3 regions of the Actinoplanes sp. NBRC 101535 genome follow, and region 3 is predicted to be linked to each of the others. Evidence: predicted binding sites of a transcription regulator. Region 3 holds the regulator's gene; each other region holds the start of a gene.

Region 1 (9,472 bases), on a different contig from region 3:
AACAGACCTGCACGCACGCGGTGGTGGTCAACAAGGGCCGGATCGTGGCGTCCGGCCCGGTCGGCGACATCGTCGGCGACTCGCCGTCGGTGCAGGTCGACGTGACCGACGTGCCGGCCGCGACCCGGGTCCTGGAAGAGCTGGGCGTGACCACGCTCGGCACCGAGGGCACGAGCGGACTGATCGTGGACACCAACGGCACGCCTCGCTCCGAGGTGGTCGCCTCGCTGGTGGGCGCGGGCATCGGCGTGGAACGTCTGGTGCCGCGCCGGCGTCTCGAGGACGCGTTCCTGGCCCTGGTGGGCGACAATTCGCGGGGAAGTGGAGACCGATGAGCGCCTCGGCGGCGACCGGCTACAAGGCGTCACGCACCATGCCGATCTGGGCGGAGGTGCGGCGTCAGGCGTCCCGGCGGCGGACCCAGCTGGCCCTGGGCTTCATGGTGCTGCTGCCGGTGATCATCCTGCTGGCCTTCGAGTTCGACACCGACCGGCGCGACGACGACGGCGGTGGCGGCGGGGGCGCGTTCAGCAGCCTGGCCGACCTGGCCACCTCCGGCGGACTGAACTTCACCCTGTTCTGCCTGGCCGTCTCGTCGAGCTTCCTGCTGGTCGTGGTCGTGGCGTTGTGCTTCGGCGACACGGTCGCCAGCGAGGCCTCCTGGGGCAGCCTGCGATACCTGCTGGCGATTCCGGTGCCGCGGGCACGGCTGCTCGGCGTCAAGCTGATCGTGGCCGCCGGATACTCCCTGGTGGCGCTCTTCCTGCTGGCCGGAACCGGGATGCTGCTCGGCACGATCCGCTACGGCTGGGGTCCGCTGGGCAGCAGCATCGCGGCGGAGATCCCACCGGGTGAGGGTGTGCTGCGGCTGCTGGGCATCCTGGCGTACTTCGCGGTCACCCTGCTGGTCGTCGCGGGCCTGGCGTTCCTGCTGTCGGTGCTGACCGACGCGGCGCTGGGCGCGGTCGGCGGCGCGGTGCTGCTCTGGATCCTGTCCAGCATCCTGGACCAGATCGAGGCGCTCGGGACGATCCGCAACGCGCTGCCGTCGCACTACAACGACGCCTGGATGGGGCTGCTCTCCACCCCGATCCAGACCGAGGACCTGGCCAAGGGGGCGATCTCCGCGGTCGTCTACGCGACGATCTTCTGGTCGGTGGCGTTCTACCGCTTCACCCGCAAGGACGTCACCTCGTAAATGCGTTGACCCCGCGGTCCGGGACTTCGAAGATCGAGCGCGATGCCGAACTTCGAGATCCGGGCCGCGCGGTCCGGTGACGCCGCCGGGGTGGTCGCTCTCCGAGCCGAGATCCACCCTTATCTGGTACGCGGTGAGCACGCCACCAGGCACACCATCACCGCACCGCCGACGGCCGAGCAGTGGGGTTGTTTCGTGGCGGTCCGTGCCGGCGAGGTGGTCGGCTGGGTGGCCGGCCTGCGCAATCTGGGCTCCGCCGAACCGGACTTCGGCCAGATCCTCCAACTCCAGGTGCACCCGTCGTATCGGTGCCGGGGCATCGGCGGCGCCCTGTTCACCGCGGTCACCGATCATCTGCGTTCGATCGGCATCCGCCGCACGGCCGCGCTGACCACCCCGGAGGCGCTCGACTTCGCCCGCCGCCGCGGCTTGGAGCCGACCCGCGAGGTGCGCTACTCCGCCCTCGACCTGAGCCCCCTCGTCTCCCCGCCGGTGCCGCCCGTGGGGATCCGGCTCGTTCCGCTGATCGACATCTCCGCCCACGATCTGTATGCGGCCGACCGGCTGGCCACCGCCGACGAACCCGGTGACACGCCCACGGCTCCGATCCCGTTCGACTCGTGGCGGCAGGACGTCTGGGACAACCCTGATCTGGATCGGTCCGCGAGCACGGTTGCGATGGCCGGGGACGACCCGATCGGGTACTCCCTGATCCTGCGGGACGGTCACCGCGCCTGGTCCGACATGACCGCCACCGTTCCCGCGTTCCGGGGGCGTGGCGTGGCTCTGGCGGCGAAGACGGCGGCTCTGCTGCGGGCGGCCGAACACGGGGTGACGGTCGCCTACACCGCCAATGACGAGTCCAACGTCGCCATGCTCGCCGTCAACGCCCGTCTCGGCTACCGGCCGATCGCCCGCCAGTTCTCCGGCGTGATCACCCTCTAGTCAAGGTTCCTGCCCGGCATCCGCGTGGTGATGTGCGGCGCTGAGTGCGGCTGAGGTCACCATGCGGATGGGCTTCGTGCCCTTACCACGGAACGTGTCTGGGTTTTTCGGGCGTCACCACTCACGCAGGCCGCCCGGTGGCTCTCGCGGGTTGGACGCGTAGCGGCCAGCGGGAGTCGCCGGGCCCTCGGCGGGAGCGACGGTCTGTACCCACCACCCCGCTACGACATGGTTCTTAAGCTTTTGAAGTGTTTTGCTCGTATTTTGGCGCTGACCGTCGATAACTCGCTCACACCTCGGGAATCATCTTCGAGGATCCCGAGAGGGCGTCGTAAGGTGGCGGTAACAACTGAATACCTCATCCAGAGGGGCAGAGGGATACGGCCCGACGAAGCCCCGGCAACCACCGTGCATGTCTCGATGACGAGGCCGCGCGCGGCAGGTGCTAATTCCGTCCCCGTTTCGGCAGGTCGCCGCGGGGAAAGATGAGAGGGAAGGCCTCGATGACGTCTGCCGTCAGTGCACCTGTCTCCACCGAATCTCCGGCCCGTGGGCTGATCTGCCGCGCGTGTGGTGCCGAATACCCGCTCGCCGCGCAGCACGCTTGTTACGAATGTTTCGGCCCGCTCGAGGTCGCCTATGACGAGGCGGCGCTCGCGCGGGTGACCCGGGCCCAGATCGAGGCGGGTCCGCAGAACATCTGGCGCTACGCCGGGCTGCTTCCGGCCGGGCAGAACCCGGACACCCGGGTGACGCTCGACCCCGGTCTGACCCCGCTGGTCGCCGCGCCCGCGCTGGCCGAGGCGATCGGTCTGAGCGCGCCGCTGTGGGTGAAGGACGACTCGCAGAACCCGACGCACTCGTTCAAGGACCGGGTCGTGTCGGTGGCGCTGACCGCCGCCAAGGAGCTGGGCTTCAAGCGGTTCTCGTGCGCCTCGACGGGCAATCTGGCCAACTCGGTCGCCGCCCACGCGGCCCGGGCCGGGGTGCCGAGCATCGTCTTCATCCCCTCCGACCTGGAGCAGGGCAAGATCATCACCACCGCGGTGTACGGGGGTGAGCTGGTCGCGATCGAAGGTTCCTACGACGACGTCAACCGGCTCTGCAGTGAGCTCGTGGAGACCGACGAGTTCGAGGACACCGCGTTCGTGAACGTGAACGTCCGTCCGTTCTACGCCGAGGGCTCCAAGACCCTGGGGTACGAGGTCGCCGAGCAGCTGGGCTGGCGCATCCCGGCCCAGGTCGTCATCCCGATGGCGTCCGGTGAACTGCTCACCAAGGTGGACAAGGCGTTCAGCGAGCTGGTCGAGATCGGACTGGCCACGGCGCCCGAGGGCGGCTGGACCGTGTTCGGTGCGCAGTCCGAGGGCTGTAACCCGATCGCCGTCGCCCTGCACGCCGACACCGATGTGATCACCCCAGTGAAGCCGACCGGCATCGCCAAGTCGCTCAACATCGGCGACCCGGCGGCCGGCCCGTACGCGATCGAAGCCGTCAAGCGCACCGGCGGCTGGATGGACTACGCGAACGACGACGAGATCCGCGACGGCATCCGGCTGCTGGCCGAGACGACCGGCGTGTTCGCCGAGACCGCCGGCGGCACCACGGTGGCGGTGCTCAAGAAGCTGGTGGCGAGCGGCAGGCTGGACCCGTCGAAGGAGACGGTGGTCTACAACACCGGCGAGGGCCTGAAGACGCTCGACGCGGTGGCCGGCCAGGTTGGACCCACCCACACCATCAAGCCGTCGCTGCGCGGCGCCCGCGAGGCCGGACTGCTGGGATAGCTGTCCGTAATCGGTGTCCTGCCGGTTGTTGAAGATTCCCTCCTTCGAGGACTTGCGGGGCGTCTAGAAAAACGTGCAAGATGCATGCGCGGGAGGACGCGACGCCGTACGAGGCCCCTCACCTGAGCTTGGCGACAATCTCGAGGGACCCAACGACCCAGTGCTGACCCAATGGCTACGTGCCAGGAGGTGCTGTGCGTCCGTCCTCCCGACCAAACTTCAGCCATGTGCGCAGCGGCAGATCCTCGGGATAACCGCCCTCGCGCAGGCCGGCCCGCTTCTCGAAGACGTTCCGGGCGCCGAACGACGGCGTGACGCAGATCGAATACCCGCAGGCCAGCCAATAGGCCGGCCAGAACAGTGGGCCCAGGATCGCGTACTGGGCCGTGTGGTGGGTCTCGTGGGCCAGCAGGGCGGATCGTCTGTCGTCCAGCAGCCACTCGGCGCTGTGCCTCGTGATGATCACTGAGCCGACCGTGAAGCAGGATGCCGCGGGCGTCCGGAAGCGGTAGTTCTCGGCGATCAGGATGCCGTCCGGGGCCCTTCGGATCCGTGAACCGGCGGCGACGGCGATCAGTAGGCCGGCGGCGGTGGTGCCGTTCAAGGTGTTGACCACGCTTCTGAGGCGATTTTTCATGCTTTACGGCGCATTTGTAGCTCGGTGAGCTCCGGGACGGTCGGGTGCGGCAGGCGGACACCGGTGTCGGCGAAACCCAGTTTCTCGTACGCCCGGACGGCCCGGTCGTTGCCGACCACCACCTCGAGCATCAGCTCGTCACGCCCGGACGCCACCGACCAGTCGGCCACCGCGTCGACCATCTGCGCCAGCACCTTGCCACCCCGGTAGGCCGGGGTGAGGTAGACCGCGAAGACCACCGTGCAGCCCGGCTCGTCGGCCAGGGTGGTGCCGCCGGCGTGCCCGATCAGCGGGCCGCCCGGGTCGGCGATGAACTGTGCCGTCCCCGATCCGAAGGCCGCCTGCACGATCCGCTGCCGGTAACTCTCGTGCGGCCGGGCCGCGGCCTGGGCGAGCGTCTCCAGGAACGCGAGCGGACTGTCCGCGAGCATCTCCAGGCGCAGGGCTCGCATCCGTCCCGCGTCCTCCGGGGTGACCCGCCGAACCGTCCAGTTGTCCATACCGTACTCACTACCGCTCCCAGTGCCGGGCGGCAACCAGGTTGACGTAAACCGAACTTTTCCCGCCCCTGTTCGGAGGGCGTCGCACGCCTGAGCTGGGCGTTCAAGATCTTTGCAGGGAAACCGAACACGGCTCGCGAGTTTCGCGGGAAGATGGGCTTCCTTGCACTCGGCCTGGGGGAGTGCTAAACAAGTGATTGGCACTCGCGCCACGTGAGTGCCAGCAGGTCGGGACGGTGGGGTTCCGTCCGGGGCGTTGCCATCGGCGCTTCGGCACGAAACCGGTCGTCGCGGGCTTTCCGGCTCGGCCTGAGGACGTCACATCGCCAGGTGGTGACGTCCACAGACGTTCCTCAACATGCGGAGAGCGGGGCCGAACAGGTCCGGCTGCCGCGGGATGTCCGGGAGGACAACGCCGTATGGCCAAGATCATCGCATTCGACGAGGAGGCTCGTCGGGGCCTCGAGCGCGGCATGAACCAGCTTGCCGACGCCGTCAAGGTGACGCTCGGCCCCAAGGGCCGCAACGTCGTCCTCGAGAAGAAGTGGGGCGCCCCCACGATCACCAACGATGGTGTGTCCATCGCCAAGGAGATCGAGCTCGAGGACACCTTCGAGAAGATCGGCGCCGAGCTGGTCAAGGAGGTCGCCAAGAAGACCGACGACGTGGCCGGTGACGGCACGACGACCGCGACCGTCCTGGCGCAGGCGCTGGTCCGTGAGGGCCTGCGCAACGTCGCCGCCGGCGCCAACCCGATGGCCCTGAAGCGGGGCATCGAGGCCGCCGTGGCGAGCGTCTCCGAGGGCCTGTCGCAGCTGGCGAAGGACGTGGAGACCAAGGAGCAGATCGCCTCCACCGCCTCCATCTCCGCCGGTGACTCCACGGTCGGCGAGATCATCGCCGAGGCCATGGACAAGGTCGGCAAGGAAGGCGTCATCACCGTCGAGGAGAGCAACACCTTCGGTCTCGAGCTCGAGCTCACCGAGGGCATGCGCTTCGACAAGGGCTTCGTCTCGGCGTACTTCATGACCGACGCGGAGCGTATGGAGGCCGTCTTCGACGACCCCTACATCCTGATCGCCAACAGCAAGATCTCCGCGGTCAAGGACCTGCTGCCCGTCCTCGAGAAGGTCATGCAGTCGGGCAAGCCGCTGATCATCATCGCCGAGGACGTCGAGGGCGAGGCCCTGGCGACCCTGGTGGTCAACAAGGTCCGTGGCACCTTCAAGTCCGTCGCCGTCAAGGCCCCGGGCTTCGGTGACCGCCGCAAGGCCATGCTGGAGGACATCGCCATCCTGACCGGTGGCGCCGTCATCAGCGAAGAGGTCGGCCTCAAGCTCGACGCCGCCGACCTGACCCTGCTGGGCTCCGCCCGCAAGGTCGTCATCACCAAGGACGAGACCACCATCGTCGACGGTGCCGGCAACGCCGAGCAGATCCAGGGCCGGGTCAACCAGATCCGCGCCGAGATCGAGCGCTCGGACTCCGACTACGACCGTGAGAAGCTGCAGGAGCGTCTGGCCAAGCTGGCCGGCGGCGTTGCGGTCATCAAGGTCGGCGCGGCCACCGAGGTCGAGCTCAAGGAGCGCAAGCACCGCATCGAGGACGCCGTTCGCAACGCGAAGGCGGCCGTCGAGGAGGGCATCGTCCCCGGCGGTGGCGTGGCGCTGGTCCAGGCCGGCAAGACCGCGTTCGACAAGCTGGACCTGTCCGGCGACGAGGCCACCGGTGCCAACATCGTCAAGGTCGCGCTCGACGCCCCGCTGCGTCAGATCGCCGTGAACGCCGGCCTCGAAGGCGGCGTCGTGGTGGAGAAGGTGCGCAACCTCGAAGCGGGTTGGGGCCTGAACGCCGCGAACGGCGAGTACGTCGACCTCCTGGCCGCGGGCATCATCGACCCGGCCAAGGTCACCCGCTCGGCGCTGCAGAACGCCGCGTCGATCGCCGCGCTGTTCCTCACCACCGAGGCCGTCGTGGCCGACAAGCCCGAGAAGAACCCGGCCCCGGCCGGCGCCCCGGGCGGCGGTGACATGGACTTCTGAGTCCAGTCGTAAGGCATGACGGAGGCGGGCCGCTCTTTCGAGCGGCCCGCTTCCTGTTTCGCCCCGTTCCTGCGCTCGCGGTCGTTCTGCCACGCCGTCACCCGCGCTTATCCCGTTGCCGTTGCCGCTGGCTGTGTTGTGCCTTTCCGAGCCGCTCGGGATGTCGTGCTTTCCGTGTCGTCGTCTTTCGCGCATCGCCTACACGCCGCGGGCGAGACGGCCGATCCCGCCGTGCATGACGGTTGACCGAACCAACCGACGGCTGGCCCTGTTCATGACAGCTGACCCTGTTCACGACGGCCGGCCTTGTTCACGACGGCCGGCCCTGTTCACGACGGCTGGCCTTGTTCGACGACGGTCGACCGGGCCAGACGACGGTCGAGCTGGTAATCAGCCGTAGGCGGAGCCGAACCGACCAGGAGCCGCAGATGACGGCCGGGCCGGTACTTCCGTTCCTGGCGATTGAGTTTTTCCTCTTGGAGAGCCGTAGCGACGGCTTAGCCAGCCGAGCCGTGGTCCACGGTCTTTCCGTGGGTCGAAGGCAGCCATGAAGTGCGGCTGGGCGTCCCGGGCCGTCGTCCATGGTTCATCTGTGGGTCGAAGGCAGCCATGAAGTGCGGCTGGGCATCCCGGGCCGTGGTCCACGGTCCATCTGTGGGTCGAAGGCAGCCATGAAGTGCGGCTGGGCACCCCGGGCCGTCGTCCACGGTCCATTCGTGAGCCGAGAGCAGCCATGGGACACGGCCGGGCGTCCCGGGCCGTCGTCCATGGTTCATCCGTAAGCCGATGGCAACCGTGGCGTACGGCTGGCGACCGCGAGCCGTCGTCTGCGGTCGTCTGACGCCGGCAGGCGGCGGTCGGATTGTTCCCGCCGTTACTGGTGGTTGAGCTGTGCCTCCCGTAGAGCCGTGGCTGACGGTTCAGCTGGTCGAGCCGTCAGCCACGGTTCACACACGAGCAATAAGGGTGCCCGCCGGAGAACAGCCCTGGAGCACGGCCGGAAAACCGAGCTGCGGCATTCTTCGAGTCATGGGGTAGAGCGTGAGGTCAGGCACGTCAGCCCTCGCCCACCCGAACCGGGCCACTCAGATCGGGACGTTACCGCAGGGAAAGTCCTACGTCTGAGGGTTCATCCAGCATTCGCTCGGCCCGGCTGCTCGGCCCGGCTGCTCGGCCCGGCTGCTCGGCCCGGCTGCTCGGCCCAGCCCGGCTCGGCTCGGCCGCCAGGGTCGGGTTTGGCGGGTTGGTTTCGTCCGGCGGTGCCGTCGGCTATTGCGGGTGGTCAGCGCACCGGATCAATCATCGGGTGCGGGTACCTGCCGTTTTGGGGCAGTCGACGCACCCAGACCCATGATCGGGTGCGGTTGTCGCCTCGACTCGCTGTGATCGGGTGCGTCTGCCGTCCTTGCTTATCGCGATCGGGTGCTCCTGCCGCCTGACTCGTCGTGATTGGGTGCGGCTGCCGCCTAGGACCGTCGTGATTGGGTGCGCATGCTGTCCGGGACCGTCGTGATCAGGTGCGTTCTTCGTTCTGTGCTGCTTGGCGGGCGGGCAGCGAGCGGGGCCGGGGCGGGCAGTGAGTGGGGCCGGGGCGGGCAGTGCGAGCGAGGCCGGAACAGGCCACGAGCGGGACAGGGCGGACAGCGAGAGGGGGCAGGGCAGGCAGCGAGCGGGGCCGGGAGGCGCAGTGATTGGGGCCGGGACAGGCAACGAGCGGGGCCGGGACGCGCAGTGAGTGGGGCCGGGACAGGCAACGAGCGGGGCCGGGACGGGCACGGGACGGGCACGGGGCGGGCCTCGGATAGGAAGCAGGGGCGGACCTGGTGGTCCGCCCCTGCGAGTGGGCTATGGGAGTGGGAGGTCAGCGACGGTGGCGGCCCCCATTACGGTGTCGGCCCGGACCGGTGCCGAGGAAGACCTCGCGGATGCCTTCCGGCAGGAGGGCCGGACCGCGTACGCCGATCGTGTACAGGATGCCGCCGAACAACAGGACCACGGTGCCCGTCGTGACCATCGTGGCGATGTTCTGGCCGGTCGTGGCCAGGCTGTCGGCCGCGGTCACCTCGATCGTCACCTCGGCGGAGTCGGTGCCGCCCTGGCCGTCGCTGATCGTGTACGCGAACGAGTCCGTCCCGCTCGCGAAGCTGTCCTTGGGCTTGTAGGCCACCAGCCCGGCCGTCGTGAGGACCGCGGTGCCGTGTTCGGCCTTGCCGACGCTGGTGATCGTGATGTCGTCGCCGTCAGGGTCGGTGTCGTCGACCGCCGGGTTGAAAACTATCGCGTATCCGGCGGTGACGGTCAGGGTGTTGTCGGTCGCCACCGGTGGCTGGTTGGTGCCGGCCACCGTCACGGTGATCGTCCCCTGT
Region 2 (9,472 bases), on a different contig from region 3:
CGAGGTGGCGGTCGACAACGGGCCGGCCCAGAAGCTGTATGCGACCTACGATTTCGAGCCGGTCGGCATCCGGCGCGGCTACTACCAACCGAGCAACACCGACGCCCTGGTGATGATGCGTGATGCGTGACGAGCCCCTGGTCCTCGGGATCGAGACCTCCTGCGACGAGACCGGCATCGGCATCGTCCGCGGGCACACTCTGCTGGCCGACGCGATCGCGTCCAGTGTGGATGAGCACGCCCGGTTCGGCGGGGTGGTGCCCGAGGTGGCCAGCCGCGCCCACCTGGAGGCGCTGGTCCCGACCATGCAGCGGGCTCTGGACACGGCCGGGGTGACGCTCGCCGACATCGACGCCATCGCGGTGACCAGCGGCCCCGGACTGGCCGGCGCGCTGCTGGTCGGGGTGGCCGCCGCCAAGGGGTACGCGCTCGCCGCCGAGAAACCGATCTACGGCGTGAACCACCTGGCCGCGCACGTTGCGGTGGACACCCTGGAACACGGTCCGCTGCCCGCCCCGGCGGTGGCGATGCTCGTCTCCGGCGGCCACTCGTCGCTGCTGCTCGTCGACGACCTGACCGCCGGGGTGACGCCGCTCGGCGCGACCATCGACGACGCGGCCGGCGAGGCTTTCGACAAGGTGGCCCGGCTGCTCGGCCTGGGCTTCCCCGGCGGCCCGGTGATCGACCGGACGGCGCGTGACGGTGACCACGCCTCGATCGCCTTTCCGCGCGGCCTGACCGCGCCGAAAGACCAGGCGGAGCACCGTTTCGACTTCTCCTTCTCGGGTCTCAAGACCGCCGTCGCCCGCTGGGTGGAGGCCCGGGAACGGGCCGGTGAGCCGGTCCCGGTGGCCGACGTGTCGGCCAGTTTCCAGGAGGCGGTCTGTGACGTGCTGACCGCCAAGGCGATCGACGCGTGCCGCAGCAACGGCGTGGACACCCTGGTCATCGGGGGTGGGGTGGCGGCGAACTCCCGGCTGCGGGTGCTCGCCGAACAGAGGGCCGCGAAGTACGGCATCACCGTGCGGGTGCCCCGGCCGCAGCTGTGCACCGACAACGGCGCGATGGTCGCCGCGCTCGGCTCGCATCTGGTCGCGGCCGGCGTCGCCCCGAGCCGCCTGGACCTGCCCGCCGACTCGTCGATGAGTTTGACCGCGGTGAGCGTGCCGGGGTAGGAAGCCATCATGATCGCGCGGATGTGGGAGGTTCGGGCCTCCCGGACCGGCTTCGACGAGCTGCTGGCCTGGGTGTGTGACGCGGCGGTACCCGGACTGGAGGTACTGCCACAACATGTGTCGAGTGACGTCTATTCGTCCACCGATCTTCGCATCGTCGTCATCACCAAATGGCGTAACAGCCCGGAGAACATGCCGGTGCCACCGGAGAACCTGGTGGCACGCACTCCGCATGTCTGGGATTTCAGTCCCGTCGATCGCTGAGTAGTCGCCGTCCCCGTGCTCCGGCCCTTACCGTCGGGGCCTGATGCGAAGATTGCCCGTGGCCGATCCCGGCCGTCCCGTTGACCGGTCCGCCGCCCGGTACCTCTGCTGGCTCGTGCGGCGCTCCCGCCTGACCACCGCGGCCGCCGTAGGCCTGGCCGTCACCTGGATGGGATTCCAGGCGATGGTGCCGGCGATCGTCGGCCAGGCGATCGACGCGGCCGCCCAGCGGCGGGGCACCGCCCTGCTGGGCTGGGGACTCATACTGCTCTTCGTCGGGGTCGCGCACGCGCTCGCCGGCATCGCCCGGCACCGGTTCGCGGTGGCGAACTGGCTGGGCGCCTCCTTCCGGACCGTGCAGGTGACCGTCCGGCACGCCAACCTGCTCGGCGCCACCCTGCCGCGACGGCTGGACGCCGGTGAGGTCGTCGCGATCGGCACCTCCGACCTCACCCACATCGGCGGGGCCATCGACATCGCGGCCCGCAGCCTCGGCGGGCTGATCGCGATCGTCACCGTCACCGTGCTGCTGCTGCACGTCTCGGTGCCGCTCGGACTGGTCGTGCTGCTCGGCGTACCGGTGCTGCTGCTGGTCGCCGGGGCGCTGATCCGGCCGTTGCACCGGCAGCAGGAGGCGTACCGCAGGCAGCAGGGCCGGCTGACCGGCAACGCGGCCGACCTGGTCGCCGGACTGCACGTGATCCGCGGGGTGGGCGGCGAACAGGCGATGGCCGACCGGTACGCCACCGAGTCCCGGGCGCTGCGGGACGCCGGGGTGCGTACCGCCCGGGTGGAGGCGCTGCTCGAAGCGGCCCAGGTGCTGCTGCCCGGGATCTTCCTGGTGCTGGTGACGTGGCTGGGCGCCCGGTTCGCCCTGCAGCAGCGGATCACCGTGGGGGAGATGGTGTCGTTCTACGCGTACGCCGCCTTCCTGGTCGCGCCGATGCGGCAGCTCACCGAGGCGATCGACAAGCTGACCCGGGGACACGTGTCGGCCCAGCGGGTGGTGACGATGCTGGGGGTGCGGACGGACCTGCCCGATCCGGCGGCCCCGGTGCCGCTGCCCCGGGGCGAACTGGCCGACCCGGAGTCGCGGGTGGTGATCGCCGCGGGCCGGCTCACCGCGATAGCCGCGGCCGACCCGGTGGACGCGGCCCGGGTCGCCGACCGGCTGGGCCGGTACGCCGACGGCGCCACCCTGGACGGCCTGCCGCTCGCCGCCGCCGCGTTGTCCGAGGTCCGCCGTCGGATCCTGGTGGTGGAGAACGAGGCGCGGCTCTTCTCCGGCCGGCTGCGGTCCGATCTGGACCCGGCCGGTGACGGTGCCCTCCCGGAGGCGCTGGAGGCCGCGGCGGCCACCGAGATCGTCGAGGCGCTGCCGGCCGGGGTGCAGACCCGGGTCGCCGAACGGGGCCGGTCCTTCTCCGGCGGCCAGCAGCAGCGCCTGCGGCTGGCCCGGGCGCTGCTCGCCGACCCGGAGATCATGATCCTGGTCGAGCCGACGAACGCGGTCGATCCGCACACCGAGGAACTGATCGCCGAGCGGCTGCGGGCGGCGAGGGCCGGGCGGACCACGGTGATCTGCACGTCCAGTCCGCTGGTGCTGAACCGTACCGACCACGTGTTCTACCTGGAGCAGGGCCGGGTGGTCGCGTCCGGTACCCATCACGACCTGCTCGTCGCGGAGCCCCGCTACGCCGCCATGGTGTCGCGCGGGGACCTGCCGTGAACCGACCGCTCCCGGTGGCCGGCACCGCCCAGGTACGCCGGTACGCCCGCGACCTCTACCGCGGTCATGCCCGGATGTTCCAGGCCGCCGTCGGGCTGCACCTGCTCGCCGCCTGCACCGGGCTGGCCGGTCCCCGGCTCCTCGGCGAACTGGTGCAGGGCATCCAGGACGGTGCGCGGATCGCCGAACTGGACCGGCTGGCACTGGCCATCGCCGGGTTCGTGCTGGTGCAGGCGGTGCTGATCCGGTTCGCGCACGTGGCGTCGGCCCGGCTCGGCGAACGGGTGCTGGCCCGGCTGCGGGAACGGTTCATCGCCCGGGTGCTGTCGTTGCCGCTGGGCACGGTCGAGGCGGCCGGCACCGGTGACCTGCTGACCCGGACCACCCGGGACGTGGACGCGCTGTCGAAGTGCGTGCGGTTCGCGGTGCCGGAGACGATGATCGCGCTGATCACCACGGTGCTGATCGTGGTGGCGCTGCTGGTGCTCGACCCGTTGCTGGCGGCGCCGCTGCTGGTCGGGGTGCCGCTGACGGTGGCCGGAACCCGGTGGTACCTGCGCCGGGCGCCGAGGGGGTACCTGCGGCAGAACGCGGCGTACTCGGAGGTGACCGACGGGCTCAGCGAGACCGTCGAGGGGGCCCGGACGGTGGAGGCCCTCGGGCGGCAGGGGCAGCGGGCCGGGCGTACCGACGCCGACCTGCGGCGGTCCTGGATCGCCGAGCGGTACACGCTGCACCTGCGGACCGTCTGGTGGCCGGTGCTCGAGGTGAGCTACGTGCTCCCGCTGGTGATCACACTGTTGGCCGGTGGCTGGCTGTATCTGCGGGGCGCGGTGACCCTGGGGCAGACCGCGGCCGCGGTGCTCTACGTCCAGCAGCTGATCGACCCGCTCGACCGGCTGCTCAACTGGCTCGACGAACTGCAGGTGGGCGCGGCCTCGCTGGCCCGTCTGCTGGGGGTGGCGGCCGATCCGCCGGCCGGGCGGACACCGGCGCGGGAACCGGAGAACGACCGGATCGAGTTGCGCGACGTCCGGTTCGGTTACGTCGCGGGCCGCGAGGTGCTGCACGGCATCGATCTGACCCTGGAACCGGGCGAGCGGATCGCGGTTGTCGGCCTCTCCGGCGCAGGCAAGTCCACCCTGGGCTGCCTGCTTGCGGGCCTGCACCGGCCCACGTCCGGCAGTATCACGGTCGGCGGGGTCCCGCTCGGTGAGCTGTCGCCGGACCGGCTCCGCGCCCACGTGGCGCTGGTCAGCCAGGAGCATCACGTCTTCGCCGGCACGCTGCGCGAGAACGTCGCGATGGTACGCCCCGCCGCCCCCGACCCGGAGATCCGCGCCGCCCTGGCCGCGGTGCACGCGCTGGACTGGGTGGACGGCTGGCCGGCCGGGCTGGACACGCCGGTCGGCGCCGGTGGCCGGCTGCTCACCCCGGCGCAGGCGCAGCAGGTCGCCCTGGCCCGGCTGATCCTGGCCGATCCGCACACGCTGGTGCTGGACGAGGCGACGGTGCTGCTGGATCCGCGGTCGGCCCGGGACCTGGAACGGTCGCTGGCGGCGGTGGTCCGCGGCCGGACCGTGGTGGCGATCGCCCACCGGTTGTTCTCGGCGCACGACGCGGACCGGGTCGCGGTGGTCGAGGACGGCCGGATCGTGGAACTGGGTTCGCACGACGAGCTGGTGGCCAAGAACGGCGCCTACGCGGCGCTGTGGCACTCCTGGCAGGGTGAGGACCAAAAAGAGCGCGCCCCGCAGGACGCGCCCTTTCCGTGAGCGGACGATCAGTGGCTGTGGCCGTGACCGCCGTGGCTGTGGCCGCCGGCCGGGGCCGGAGCGGCCTCGACGGGCTTCTCCACCACGAGGCTCTCCGTGGTGAGCAGCAGGCCGGCGATCGAGACGGCGTTGGAGACCGCGTTACGGGTCACCTTCACCGGGTCGATGATGCCGGACGCGGCCAGGTCGACGTACTCGTCGGTGGCGGCGTTGAGGCCGTGGCCCCAGCCCAGCTCGTTGACCTTGCCCACCACGACGTAGCCGTCGTGGCCGGCGTTCTGCGCGATCCAGCGCAGCGGCTCCACCAGCGCCTTGCGGACGATGGCGACACCGAGGGCCTCTTCGCCGGTCAGGCCGAGGCCACCCTCGAGTTCCTTGGCGACCTGGGCGAGAGCGGCGCCGCCGCCGGGGACGGTGCCCTCCTCGACCGCGGCCTTCGTCGCGGCGATGGCGTCCTCGATGCGGTGCTTGCGCTCCTTCATCTCGACCTCGGTCGCGGCGCCGACCTTGATCACCGCGATACCGCCGCCGAGCTTCGCGAGGCGCTCCTGGAGCTTCTCGCGGTCCCAGTCGGAGTCGGACGCCTCGATCTCCTTGCGGATCTGCGAGACCCGGTCGGCGACCTCGGCGGACTGGCCGCCACCGTCGACGATCGTGGTGTTCTCCTTGTCGACGACGATGCGCCGGGCGCTGCCCAGCTGCTCGAGGCCGACCTGGTCGAGCTTGTAACCGAGCTCGGGGGCGATCAGCTCGCCACCGGTCGCGATCGCCAGGTCCTGCAGGATCGCCTTGCGGCGGTCACCGAAGCCGGGCGCCTTCACCGCGGCGACCTTGACGGTCTTGCGCAGCGCGTTCACCACGAGGGTGGACAGGGCCTGGCCCTCGACGTCCTCCGCCACGATGAGCAGCGGCTTGCCGGTCTGCAGGACCTTCTCCAGCAGCGGGAGCAGCTCCTCGATGCTGGAGATCTTCTGGGTGGTGAGGAGGATGTACGCGTCCTCCAGCACCGCCTCCTGCGACTCGGCGTCGGTCACGAAGTTCGGCGAGATGAAGCCCTTGTCGAACTGCAGACCCTCGGTGACGTCGAGCTCGGTGTGCAGCGCCGAGCCCTCCTCGACGGTGATGACACCGTCGCGGCCGACCCGGTCCATCGCGTCGGCGATCAGCTCGCCGATGGTGGCGTCCTGGGCCGAGATGGTGGCCACGTTGGCGATCGCCTTGTGGTCGGAGACCTCGACGGCCTTCGCCAGCAGAGCCTTGGACACGACCTCGCTGGCCTGGTCCATGCCCCGCTTGAGGCCGATCGGGTTGGCACCCGCGGTCACGTTGCGCAGGCCCTCGCGGACCAGCGCCTGCGCGAGCACGGTGGCGGTGGTGGTCCCGTCGCCGGCGACGTCGTTGGTCTTGGTCGCCACCTCCTTGACCAGCTGCGCGCCGAGGTTCTCGTAGGGGTCGGTGAGCTCGATCTCCTTGGCGATGGTGACGCCGTCGTTGGTGATCGTGGGCGCACCGAACTTCTTGTCCAGGACGACGTTGCGACCGCGCGGCCCGAGGGTGACCTTGACCGTGTCGGCGAGCGTGTTGACGCCGTGCTCCAGCAGGTGCCGGGCGTCGTCGGAGAAGCTGAGGATCTTCGCCATTTATGGTCCCTTCACGCACCAGCGCCCTGCCCCGAGTTATCGGAACAGGGCGCGAGCGCAATCAGTTAGGTCTTACTTCTCGATGACCGCGAGGACGTCGCGGGCGGAGAGCACCAGGTACTCCTCGCCGGCGTACTTGACCTCGGTGCCGCCGTACTTCGAGTAGAGGACCACGTCGCCGACCTTGACATCGAGCGGGACGCGGTTGCCCTTGTCGTCGATCCGGCCGGGGCCGACAGCGAGGACGGTGCCCTCCTGCGGCTTCTCCTTGGCGGTGTCGGGGATCACGATGCCGGACGCCGTGGTGGTCTCAGCCTCGTTCGCCTGAACCACGATGCGGTCTTCGAGCGGCTTGATCGCAACCTTGGTCGCGGTAGTCACGGGCATACCCTCCTGGGTACAGGTTTCGCCGACCTTGAGTCAGGCCGGTCAGATGCCTCATGCCACCGGGCGGGGCCGTCGTCGCGGGTGCCGGTCCGCCTGGTGCCTAACCGCACGGACGGGCCGTGCGGCTGGCACCCTCATGTTGAGAGTGCTAACGGGGAGACTATTCCGGATCTAGCACTCCGTCAACCAGAGTGCCAACACGTCACGCCAGGGAGAATGCCTGGTGTGACCCCTGAGCTGCTGCGCGTGCTGCGTTCTCCCGACGGAGAGAAAGCCCTGGCCACGGCCGACGAACTGGCCGGTGCCGACCCACTCGTGGCGGCCTCGGCCATGCGGTCGCGGGGCATCCCCGCGGATCTGGCCGCGGCCGCTCTGACCCAGGCTAGTTTGCGCGGGCGCGCGGCATGCAAGTTCGGCCCGGACGCCGCCCGGATGTTCTTCACTCGGGCCGGATGGGAGCAGGCGACGCGGTCGGTGGTGGCGGACCGGCGGGCGGCGCGCCTCGCGGATGCCGGGGTGCGGTCCCTGGTGGATCTGGGATGCGGGCTGGGCTCCGACGCGCTGGCCGCGGCCCGGCGCGGCATCCGGGTGTACGCCGTGGAGGCCGACCCGTTGACCGCGGCGATCGCGGCGGCCAACGCCGAGGCGGCCGGTCTCGCCGAGCTGATCACCGTCGAGTGCGCCGACGCCACCACGGTCGAGGTCGAGCGCTACGACGCGGTCTTCGCCGACCCGGCCCGCCGACAGACCGGCCGGGGGCGGGTGTTCAATCCGAAGTCGTACTCGCCGTCCTGGGACTTCATCGCAGGCCTGCCCGGCCGGGTCCCGCTGACCACGTTGAAGCTCGCGCCCGGCATCGACCACGATCTGCTGCCGCCGGGCGCCGAGGGCGAGTGGGTGAGCGTCGGCGGCGACCTGGTCGAGGCCGCGTTCTGGTGCGGCCCGCTGGCCGCGGCGCCCCGGCGGGCGACGCTGATCGGCGCGTCCGGCGAGGTCCGCGAGCTGACCGGCACCGGCGTCGAGGCGGCGCCGGTGGGCGCGGTGGGCGGCTACCTGTACGACCCGGATCCGGCGGTGGTCCGCTCGCATCTGGTGGCCGAGTTCGCCGCGACGGTCGGCGGTCGGCTGGCCGACCCGGAGATCGCGTATGTCTACACCGACGAGCCGGTGGACACCCCGTACGCGCGCCGGCTGACCGTCACCGACGTGCTGCCGTTCTCGCTCAAGCGTCTGCGGGCCCTGTTGCGCGAGCGGGGCGTCGGCCGGCTGGAGATCCGCAAGCGGGGCTCGGCGCTGGTGCCCGAGCAGCTGCGCAAGGATCTGAAGCTGTCCGGTCCGAATCCGGCCGGAGTGGTGCTGACCAGGATGAACGGCGCGCCAGTGGTGTTGTTGACCTCCGCGGCGTAACGGCGGTCACCAGGGGAGTAGCGTGCCCGCATGGCCAAGAAAGCGGCGGGCACCCCGGCCACCGTCCTGCTGATCAAGGAGCGGGTGGAGCACACCCTGCACCCGTACGACGTCTCGCCGGACGCGCCGAACTACGGCGCCCTGGTCGCCGAGGCGCTCGGGATCGAGCCGGGCCGGGTGTTCAAGACGCTCGTCGCCGAGGTGGACGGCGGCCTCGTGGTCGGTGTGGTGCCGGTGACCGGCGACCTCGACCTGAAGGCGCTCGCTCACGCGGCCGGCGGCAAGCGTGCCGTGCTCGCCGACCGGGCCGCCGCCGAGCGCAGCAGCGGCTATGTCCGGGGTGGGATCAGCCCGCTCGGCCAGCGCCGGCGCCTGCCCACCGTGATCGACGACTCGGCGACCGGCCTCGACCTGATGTACGTCTCCGCCGGCCGCCGTGGCCTGCAGGTGTCCCTCGCTCCGGCCGATCTGATCCGGCTGTCCGACGCGACGGTGGCGCCCATCCGATCCTGACTTGTCCCGTTATCTCGGGACTGTCCTTCGGGATCACCGCACAGCCGTGTTGCCGGATTGTTATCCCTGAGTACGGGATCGACGCTCGTTGTGCCTTGTGTTCCAGGCCACTACGGGAATACGTTGCCGGGCACAACAAACCGGTTCCTGATCCATCGGCGTCACCAGGGCGGCGGCGTTCCCAGGCAGCACGCACCCTGACAAATCCGAAATAAGGCTCCGGATTTACCCCCCGAAAGGACACAAGGAATGCGTAAGGGACTGTTCGCCCTTGCCGCGGTCGGCCTGCTGGCCACCGGAAGCACGGCCGCTTGCGGCAGCAACAGCGACAGTGACGAAGGCGGCGCCGAGGGCGGCTCGGCCGTCGGCAAGGTCGGCGTGATCCTGCCCGATACCAAGAGCTCCGCGCGGTGGGCTACCGCCGACGTGAAATACCTGACCGACGCCTTCAAGGCGGCCGGCGTCGAGGCCGACATCCAGAACGCGCAGGGCGACAAGACCCAGTTCCAGACCCTCGCGGACGGCATGATCTCCAGCGGCGTCAAGGTCCTGGTGACCGTCAACCTGGACTCCGGCACCGGT
Region 3 (9,472 bases):
CCTCACCGACGCCGGCCGCACCCGCCTGCTGGAACGCCTCGGCAACCCGGTACCGACCGAGATCACCGACCGGAACCGGTACTGGACGGTCCTGGCGTTTCTGCGCCATCTGCCGGATCGGGAGAAGCAGATCGACGTGCTGCGGCGGCGGCTCGCCTTCCTGGAGGGCCCGGTGACGTTCTTCTCCCGGGACGGCAGGCAACTCCGCCAGAAGGACATGGACGACCCGTTCCGCAGCGGGATGTTCGAGGTCGCCCGGGCCACCCGTCAGGCCGAGGTCGCCTGGCTGACCCGGGCCATCGACGAGCTCGCCTCCGACGAGCTCACCTCAGACGAGCACACTTCAGACGGGCACACTTCAGACGGGCCCGCCCAGGGCAGGCTCGCCTCGGGCGCGCTCACCTCACCAGCGGCCGAGACGCGCGGAGAGCACTGACAGGGCGGCCACCCCGGCGGTCGAGGTCCGCAGAACCGACGAACCCAGGCGCACCGCGGTCGCGCCGGCCTCCCGGAACGTGGCGACCTCCGGGTCGCTGATGCCACCCTCCGGGCCGATGACCAGCACGATCTCCCCGGCCGGCGGGAGGGCCACGCCGGTCAGCGGGTCGTCCGCCTCCTCGTGCAGCACGAACGCGGCGGCCGCCCCGGCGAGACGGGCCGCCACCTGCTTCGTCGAACAGTCCGGATCGCCGGTCACCACCGGCAGCCAGGAACGACGGGCCTGCTTGGCCGCCTCCCGGGCGGTGGACGACCACTTGTCGCGGGCCTTGACGCCCCGGTCACCACGCCACTGGGCCACCGACCGCGACGCCGCCCACGGGACGATCTCGTCCACGCCGGTCTCGGTCATCGCCTGCACGGCCAGCTCACCCCGGTCGCCCTTGGCGATGCCCTGCACCACCACCAGGCGCGGGTCGGCCGCCGGCTCGTGACAGCGCTCGCCGACGACCACGTCGACGCTGCCCTTGCCGACCGCGGTGACCTCGGCGGACGCGGTTCCGCCCCGGCCGTCGGCGAGGATCAGCGCCTCACCCACGCGCAGACGCTGGACGGTGGCGGCGTGATGCCCCTCCGGGCCGTCGAGCGTGAACGACGAACCACCGGGCAGACTCTCGACGAGGAACAGCGGCGCAGACACCCCCGCACGCTACCGAATCACCGCGGGACGGCCCGCAGAGCCAGGTCGATCGTGGCGTACAGGCTCTCCCTGCCGACACCGGCCGCCGCGTGCACGGCGTTGCCCTCGCTGACCACCATCACGTACCGGGCCAGCCGGTCCGGATCGGTGCCCTCCGGCAGATCCCCCTCGGCGACGGCCCGGGACAGCCGCTCGGCGAGCGCCCGCTCGCCGGTGAGCCGGCTCTCCGCCAGGAACGTCGCCACCCGCCCGTCGTCCGTGCCGCAGGCCAGCCCGCCCTGGATCGAGAGACATCCGGCGGGGCGGTCGCTGCGGGTGAGGGCGTCGGCGTTGGTGCGCAGGAAGGTCTCGATCACCTGGTACGCCGTCGGCTGCGCCAGCGCCACCCGGACGTACGCCATGTCGACCTCGGCGTAGCGGGCGACGGCGAGACGGAACAGGTCCTCCTTGTTGCCGAAGGCCGCGTACATGCTCGGGCGCTCGATGCCCATCGCGGCGGTGAGCTCGCTCAGCGAGGCGCCCTCGTATCCCCGCCGCCAGAACACCTCGACCGCCCGGTCCAGGGCGACGTCGGTGTCGAAGGCACGGGGACGGCCGCGCTTGCGCGTCGACTCTGCCATCGGTTCCGCCTCTCTCTCGTGACGCACCTCATTCTAACCGGCCGGTACAGAAATAGGACCGAGCGTGCTAGCGTTCCGAATTGCATACCGAGCAGTAAAGAATTTGGGAGTGATCGTCATGGGACTGGAGAACCTCGGCCGGGTCGGCGTCTGGAGCATGGAACTGCGCAACGCCGGACAGCCCGGGGTACGCGACGCCGCCGCCGAACTGGACGACCTCGGCTGGCACACGATCTGGCTCCCCGGACTGGACGGATCCGGGGTGCTCGACGACGTCGACCGGCTACTCGGCGCCGCCCCGCACAGCCGGGTGGTGACCGGCGTCCTGAACATCTGGGGGCAGTCCCCCACCGACCTCGCCCGGCGCGTCACCGCCCTGGACGCCGAACACGGGCCGCGGACCGTCACCGGCCTCGGCATCGGCAGCCCGGCCGGCGCCGCCGCGCACGGCCGGCCGTACGGCGACCCGGTCACGTCGATGCGGCACTACCTCGACGACCTGGCAGTCCCGGAGAACCGGCGGCTCCTCGGCGCGCTGGGGCCGAAGATGGTCGACCTGGCGGTGGCGCGGACCGCGGGATGGCACCCGTTCCTGGTCACGCCGGACTACATCGCCGCCGCACGGGACCGGGTCGGCAGCGCGCCGTTCCTCGCCCCGCACCAGGCCGTGGTGCTGGACACCGACCCGCGGCGGGCGCGCGCGACGGCCCGCGCCGGCATCGGGATGTTCCTCGGATTCCCGACCTACCGCGCCAACCTGCGGCGCCTCGGATTCGGCGACGACGACCTCGTCCCCGGCGGCAGCGACCGCCTGATCGACGCGCTGGTCGCCCACGGCACCGCCGAGGACCTGACCCGGCGCGTCCAGGAACACCGGGACGCGGGCGCCGACCACGTGGCCGTGCACGTCCTCACCGATCCGGCCACTCCGGGCCTGCCCCTCGCCGCCTGGCGCGAGCTGGCCTTCCTCAACCGCCACTTCGCCTGACCTGTTCGCCACTTCGCCCGACCTGTTCATCAAGGAGAGACATCATGGGACGACTCGACAACCGGACCGCGCTCGTCACCGGCGGCACCTCGGGCATCGGACTCGCCGCGGCCCGGGCACTCGCCGCGGAGGGTGCCCACGTATTCGTCACCGGCCGGCGTCAGGACGCGCTCGATGCCGCGGTCGCCGCGATCGAGCAGGAGACGGCGGCCCTGGTCGCTCGGGACCCGGCACTCGCACCGGCCGGGCGGGCCTCGACCGCCGTCGCTGCCGGAGGGCACGTCACCGGCATCCGGGCGGACGTCGCCGACCACGGCGATCTCGACCGGGTGATGGACGCCGTCCGCGACCGCGGGACCGGACTCGACATCATGTTCGCCAACGCCGGCGGGGGCGGGTTCGCCGCCCTCGAGGACATCACCTGGGAGCATTTCGCCGACACGTTCCACACGAACGTGGGCGGGACGCTCTTCACCGTTCAGAAGGCGCTTCCCCTGCTCAACCCGGGCGCCTCGGTGATCGTCACCAGCTCCAACATCGACGTGAAGGGTGCTGCGGCGTTCAGCGTCTACGCCGCGAGCAAGGCGGCTCTGCGCTCCTTCACCCGCAGCTGGGCCGCCGAACTGGCCGGCCGCCGGGTACGCGTCAACAGCATCGCCCCCGGCCCGATCGAGACGCCCGGGCTCAGCGGCCTGGCCCCCGACCCGGCCGCCGCCGAGCAGCTGCTCAAGCAGTTGGCCGCCGGTGTCCCGATGAACCGCCTCGGCCGCCCGGAGGAGATCGCCGACGCGGTGGTCTTCCTCGCCTCCGACCGGAGCAGCTTCATGACCGGCGCCGAGTTGTACGTCGACGGCGGCGCCAGCCAGATCTGACCCACCCGAGGCTGTCATACCGGCCACAGAACGCCTGAACTCCCACATCGGCGGCGGCCGCGGGGAGTTCAGGCGTACCAGAGGGGCGCAACCACTCACGCAGGTCGCCTCGGAGGGCTTCACGCTCTGGACGCGCCAGCGGCCAGTGAAGCTCTCCGAGGCCCTCGGCGGGAGCGACGGTCGGCACCCACCACCCCGCTACGACATCGGTCTTACGATTTTGATCAGTGCCCGTTGAAGGCGTCGCGCATCCGGCTGAAGAATCCGCCCTGCTTGCTCAGCTCGGCGATGTCCTCGCCGCGGGTCTTGGCGAAGTCCCGCAGCATGCGTTCCTGATCGGCGGTGAGCTTGGTCGGCGTCTTGACGTCGAGGTGCACGTAGAGCTCACCGCGGCCCTGACCGCGCAGGTGCGGGACGCCCTTGCCGCGGATGCGCAGGGTGCTGCCGGGCTGCGTGCCCGGTTTGACCTCGATGTTCTCCTCGCCGTCGAGGGTCTTGATGGTCATCCGGGTGCCGAGGGCGGCGGCCGTCATCGGCAGCGTCACCCGGCAGTGGAGATCATCGCCCTTGCGGGAGTAGACGTCGTGCGGGCGCTCGTGGATCTCGACGTAGAGGTCGCCGGCGGTGCCACCGCCGGGGCCGACCTCGCCCTGCTGGGCCAGGCGGATCCGCATGCCGTCCTCGACACCCGCCGGGATCTTGACGGTGAGCGAGCGGCGTGTCCTTATCCGGCCGTCACCGGCGCACGTCGGGCACGGGTTGGGGATCGTGGTGCCGTGACCCTGGCAGTTCTGGCAGGGGCGCGACGACACCACCTGTCCGAGGAAGGTGCGCTGCACCGACTGGACCTCGCCACGGCCGGCGCAGACCTCACAGGTGGCGAGGTGCGTGCCGGGGGCGGTGCCGGCGCCGGAACACTGGGTGCAGAGCACCGCGGTGTCGACGGTGATCGGCGCCTCGACGCCGAAGGCGGTCTCGACCAGGTCGAGCTCGAGACGCAGGATCGCGTCGGCGCCGGGCCGGGTGCGGGGGCGCGGTCCCCGGGAGCCACCACCGGCGGCGGTGCCGAAGAACGCGTCCATGATGTCCTGGAAACCGACGAACGGTCCGGCGCCCCCGGGGCCGGGCGCGCCGCCGCCGGGCGCGAGCGGGTCACCACCCAGGTCGACGATCTGCCGCTTCTGGTCGTCGGAGAGGACCTCGTAGGCGGCGTTGATGTCCTTGAACTTCTCGGCAGCCTCGGGGTCGGGGTTGACGTCGGGGTGGTACTGCCGAGCCAGTTTGCGGTAGGCGCGCTTGATCTCGTCGTCGGTGGCTTCCCGGCTGACGCCGAGAATTCCGTAGTAGTCCTTGGCCACGGGGTTTGGAGTCCTCAATGTCTGCGCGAATCCGTCAATTCTGTGCCAACAGGTCGCCAACGTACCGTGCCACGGCTCGAACAGTAGCGATGGTCCCGGGATAGTCCATGCGAGTGGGGCCCAGCACTCCGAGCCCCCCAACGATCGTCGCACCCGGTCCGTAACCGCTGCTGACCACCGAGGCGGACCGCAGGTTGTCGATCTCGTTCTCGTCGCCGATCCGGACCCGGGTGGTGCTGGGCTCCAGGTCGCCGATCAGCTTGAGCAGGATGACCTCCTCCTCGAGAGCCTCGAGGACGGGGCGCAACGTGCCCTGGAAGTCCAGCACACCCCCGCGTGTCAAGTTTGCCGTACCCGCGAGGGCGAGGCGCTCCTCACTGCGCTCGACGAGCGTCTCGAGCAGCACCGAAGCCAGACAGGCCATCGTCGCACGCCGCTCGGTGTCACACTCGTCCACCAGGGTCTGCACCAACGGTGGTGTGTCGGCGAGCCGCTGACCGGCGAGTTTCTCGTTGACCCGGCGGCGCAGCTCCCACACGTCGGTCTCCGGAACCGGGCCGGGCATCTCCACCAGTCGCTGCTCCACCCGGCCGGTGTCGGTGATCATGACCAGCATGAGCCGGGTCGTGGAGATCGGCACCAGCTCGAGGTGGCGGACGGCGGAGCGGGAGAGGCTGGGATATTGCACGACGGCGACCTGGCGGGTGAGCTGGGCCAGCAGCCGGACCGTGCGATGCACCACATCGTCGAGGTCCACGACGCCGACCATGAAGCGCTCGATCGCCCGGCGCTCGGCCGGACTGAGCGGCTTTATCCTGGTCAACCGGTCCACGAAGAGCCGGTAACCGGCGTCGGTGGGCACCCGGCCGGCGCTGGTGTGCGGCTGGCGGAGATAGCCCTCCTCCTCCAGCGCGGCCATGTCGTTGCGCACGGTGGCCGGGGAGACGCCCAGCTGGTGGCGCTCGACGAGGGCTTTGCTGCCGACCGGCTCCCGGGTCTCGACGTAGTCCTGGACGATCGCCCGGAGCACGGCGAGCTTGCGGTCATCCAGACTCATCCGGCTCCTCCCCTTGCTAGCACTCCAGTGGACAGAGTGCCAGTCTACGTCCCGGCGGGCGTCGGCGCGATGATCGAAAGTACGGATCCTCCACCGATCACAGGACGTCACGGATCACCGCATCGGCCAGCAGCCGTCCGCGGAGAGTCAGGACGAGTCGCCCGGCGGCGTAGGCACCGGGGTCCAGAAGGCCGTCGGCCAGCGCTTTCGCGGCGGCGTCCCGGTCCACCCGGCTCAGCTCGATGCCCTCGCGGAGGCGGACCCGCAGCATCACGTCCTCCATATGGCGGTCATCGTCGGTGAGCAGTTCCCGCGCCTGCGCCGGGGTCTCGTTCCGGTGAAGGCGCTGCGCGTACGCCGTCGGATGCTTGACGTTCCACCAGCGGACGCCGCCGACATGGCTGTGCGCGCCGGGACCCAACCCCCACCAGTCGGCGTTCGTCCAGTAAAGCTCGTTATGACGACAGTTACCGTCTTTTTTCGCCCAATTGGAGACCTCGTACCAGTCGAAACCGGCCGCGGTCAGTGCCTCGTCAGCGGCCAGGTAGCGGTCGGCGGCGACATCGTCCGAGGGATAGGGCATCTCACCGCGGCGCATCCGGGCCGCCATCCGGGTGCCGTCCTCGACGATCAGGGCATAGGCGGACACATGGTCCACCCCGGCATCGATCACGGTCTGCAGCGAGCGGTCGAAGTCGGCGGCGGTCTCGCCCGGGGTTCCGTAGATCAGATCCAGGTTGACGTGCTCGAACCCGGCCTCGCGCGCCTCCAGGGCGGCCTGCGGGGCGCGCCCGGCGGTGTGCCGGCGGTCGAGGAGGCGGAGCACGTTCTCGGCGGAGGACTGCATGCCGAGGGAGATCCGGGTGAAGCCACTTTTCCGAAGTTCCGACAAATACTTCAGATCGACGGATTCCGGATTCGCCTCGGTGGTCACCTCGGCGTCCGGCGCCAGGCCCCACGTCCGGTCGATGCCCTCCAGGATCCGGCCGAGATCACTCGCGCTGAGCAGCGTCGGGGTGCCGCCACCGACGAAGACCGTGTCCACCCGGCCGGGTGCGATCACCCGGGACGCCAGGGACAACTCGCGGAGGACGGTGTCCGCGTACTCGTCGCGACTCGCCCCTCCGCCCAGCTCACTCGCCGTGTAGGTGTTGAAGTCGCAGTAACCGCACCGGCTGGCGCAGAACGGGACATGGACATACACGGCGAAGCCGTTCTTGCCCACGTGCTGGGTTGCTTCGTCGGGGAGCGAACCGTCAGTGGGGACGGGTTCGCCGTCAGGGAGTGCGCCGGCCATCGGTCAAGCGTAGTTAAGGTTCCCGGCATGGATCTGGTCCGTACCGCCACCGCCGCCGGAGTGACCACTCTGACCCTGGACAGCCCGGCCAACCGCAACGCCCTGTCCACCACCCTGCTCAAGCAACTCCTCGACACCCTGGGCCGGACGGTCGGCGACCAGTCCGCCCGGGTCGTCGTCCTCTCGCACACCGGCCCGGTGTTCAGCTCCGGCGTCGACCTCAAGGAGACCGCCGCGGCGCGACCCGGCGACCGGCTCCCCGCCGAGATACTCGCCGACGTCCTGGCCGTGCTCTGGGAGTACCCCAAACCGGTCGTCGCCCGGATCGCCGGCCCGGCCCGTGCCGGCGCGCTCGGGCTGATCGGGGCGGCCGACATCGCGGTCTGCGACCGGGCCGCCACCTTCGCCTTCACCGAGGTGCGACTCGGGGTGATCCCCGCGGTGATCAGCGCGACGGTCCTGCCGCGGCTCGCGCCCCGGGCCGCCGCCGAGCTCTACCTGACCGGCGACGTCTTCGACGGGACACGGGCCGCCGAGATCGGGCTGGTCACCACCGCCGTCGAGGCGCAGGAACTGGACACGACCGTGGCGGGCTTCTGCGCGTCGCTCATCCGGGGCGGTCCGCTCGCGCTCGCCGGCACCAAACAACTGCTGCGGCGTACGCGTAACGACGGCATCCGCGCCGAACTGGCCGATCTCGCGCACCGCTCGGCCGGATACTTCCAGTCCGCCGAGGGCCGGGAGGGCGTCGCCGCCGCCCGCCAGAAACGCGATCCGGACTGGATACCGTGATCACTGGAGCGGGTGCTGCCGCTCCAGTCACGCCGGGCGCCGAGCGCTCGTTGTCTAGGCTTGGCGGTCCGAAAGTTCAGGAACTCAGGAGGTGAGGGTGCGCACGAAACCGTTGGTGGGCGTCCTCGCCGTGGTCGCCCTCGCCGGTGTCCTCGGTGTCGTCGTGCTGGTGAACACCATGGCGAGCAACCTCAAACTGCCGCAGATAGGCCCCGCGTGCACGGTCCGCGCCGACGGCGAGGTGGCCCTCGACGCGGTGCAGATGGCCAACGCCGCGACGATCGCCGCGGTCGGGGTGCGCCGCAACATGCCCGAGCAGGCCATCGTGATCGCCCTGGCCACCGCGTTCCAGGAATCCAAGCTGGAGAACCTGGAGGACGGCGACCGGGACTCGGTCGGCCTGTTCCAGCAGCGTCCCAGCCAGGGCTGGGGCACCGTGGAGGAGATCTCCGACCCGCGGTACTCGGCGGGCAGGTTCTACACGGCGCTCAAGAAGGTCGAGGGCTGGGAGGAGATGCGGATCACCGACGCCGCGCAGACGGTGCAGCGGTCCGCCTACCCGGAGGCCTACGAGAAGTGGGCCGACAAGTCCCGGGTGCTCGCCGCCGCGCTGACCGGCCGGGCCACCCAGGCGGTGGAGTGCCGTTTCACCGGGACGCCCGTGCTGCGCGGCGCCGCGGCGGCCACCAACCTGTTGGAGACCCTCAAACTGGACTGGGGCAAGAAGCTGGCCGGCAAAGCTGAAGAAGCGACCGGCTCCGCGGGGTTGACCGTGGCCGTCGCCGACGAGAGCATCGGCTGGCGGTACGCGCACTGGCTGGTCTCGCACGCCTCGGCGACCGGACTCGAACGGGTACGTTTCGGCAACTTGCAGTGGCACGCCCCGGAGGGCAAGTGGCAGCCGCTGACCGACGGCAGCAGTGCCGACGCCGCACAGGTGGTGGCCGAGGTCTACAACTGACCCGAGGATGGTGATTGCGCTGCGTATACATCCACATGGACAGTGCGCAACCATCCTGGTACTAAGTAGGACGTGTTGAGGGCCGTCGAGTGGATCCTGCTGGGTGTGGGCAGCGCGATCGCCGTCCTGGCGGGCATCCGGTGGCACCGGCCGGTCCGGCCCACACCCTGGCTGCTGGTGGCCGCGTCGCTGGTCGCGCTCGCCGTCGGCGACGTGGCCTACGACCTGCATCTGACCGGGCTCGCCGACGTCGGATACCTGCTGAACTACGCCCTGATCACGATCAGTCTGCTGCAGTTCACCCGGGTCGGCACGATGCTCGCCGACCGGTCCCGGCTGATCGACCTGCTCGCCTTCTCCTGCGCGACCCTGCTGGTCGTCTGGGTCTA

Evidence for each region. Region 3 encodes HrcA, which represses chaperone genes, less so after heat shock. Its sites were predicted from a motif close to GGTTNGCACNCTCNNNNNGAGNGTGCNAACC; they were not measured.
Region 1: a site for HrcA is predicted at 5,260-5,290, ahead of groL (chaperonin GroEL). Genes of this name have one in related genera too.
Region 2: a site for HrcA is predicted at 7,094-7,124, ahead of groES (co-chaperone GroES). Genes of this name have one in related genera too.

Annotation. Positions count from the first base shown of each region.
Region 1 is NZ_BSSY01000026.1:35,811-45,282, reverse strand. Features, by position in the region: gene QSK32_RS41605 (alpha/beta fold hydrolase) at 1-335, shown strand, start outside; gene QSK32_RS41600 (ABC transporter permease) at 332-1,198, shown strand; gene QSK32_RS41595 (GNAT family N-acetyltransferase) at 1,241-2,143, shown strand; SAM riboswitch class I at 2,499-2,635, shown strand; gene thrC (threonine synthase) at 2,647-3,927, shown strand; gene QSK32_RS41585 (hypothetical protein) at 4,103-4,543, opposite strand; gene QSK32_RS41580 (GNAT family N-acetyltransferase) at 4,561-5,064, opposite strand; gene groL (chaperonin GroEL) at 5,484-7,106, shown strand; gene QSK32_RS41570 (beta strand repeat-containing protein) at 8,968-9,472, opposite strand, start outside.
Region 2 is NZ_BSSY01000002.1:255,575-265,046, forward strand. Features, by position in the region: gene rimI (ribosomal protein S18-alanine N-acetyltransferase) at 1-130, shown strand, start outside; gene tsaD (tRNA (adenosine(37)-N6)-threonylcarbamoyltransferase complex transferase subunit TsaD) at 123-1,175, shown strand; gene QSK32_RS06235 (hypothetical protein) at 1,185-1,439, shown strand; gene QSK32_RS06240 (ABC transporter transmembrane domain-containing protein) at 1,483-3,168, shown strand; gene QSK32_RS06245 (ABC transporter ATP-binding protein) at 3,165-4,943, shown strand; gene groL (chaperonin GroEL) at 4,952-6,583, opposite strand; gene groES (co-chaperone GroES) at 6,656-6,964, opposite strand; gene QSK32_RS06260 (class I SAM-dependent methyltransferase) at 7,187-8,377, shown strand; gene ybaK (Cys-tRNA(Pro) deacylase) at 8,408-8,890, shown strand; gene QSK32_RS06270 (sugar ABC transporter substrate-binding protein) at 9,140-9,472, shown strand, end outside.
Region 3 is NZ_BSSY01000003.1:57,061-66,532, reverse strand. Features, by position in the region: partial or broken gene QSK32_RS45455 (PadR family transcriptional regulator) at 1-16, shown strand, start outside; partial or broken gene QSK32_RS45450 (hypothetical protein) at 82-357, shown strand; gene QSK32_RS09305 (16S rRNA (uracil(1498)-N(3))-methyltransferase) at 404-1,138, opposite strand; gene QSK32_RS09300 (TetR/AcrR family transcriptional regulator) at 1,156-1,758, opposite strand; gene QSK32_RS09295 (TIGR03620 family F420-dependent LLM class oxidoreductase) at 1,877-2,746, shown strand; gene QSK32_RS09290 (SDR family NAD(P)-dependent oxidoreductase) at 2,791-3,618, shown strand; gene dnaJ (molecular chaperone DnaJ) at 3,843-4,976, opposite strand; gene hrcA (heat-inducible transcriptional repressor HrcA) at 5,011-6,033, opposite strand; gene hemW (radical SAM family heme chaperone HemW) at 6,131-7,330, opposite strand; gene QSK32_RS09270 (enoyl-CoA hydratase-related protein) at 7,358-8,122, shown strand; gene QSK32_RS09265 (hypothetical protein) at 8,214-9,083, shown strand; gene QSK32_RS09260 (PAS domain S-box protein) at 9,156-9,472, shown strand, end outside.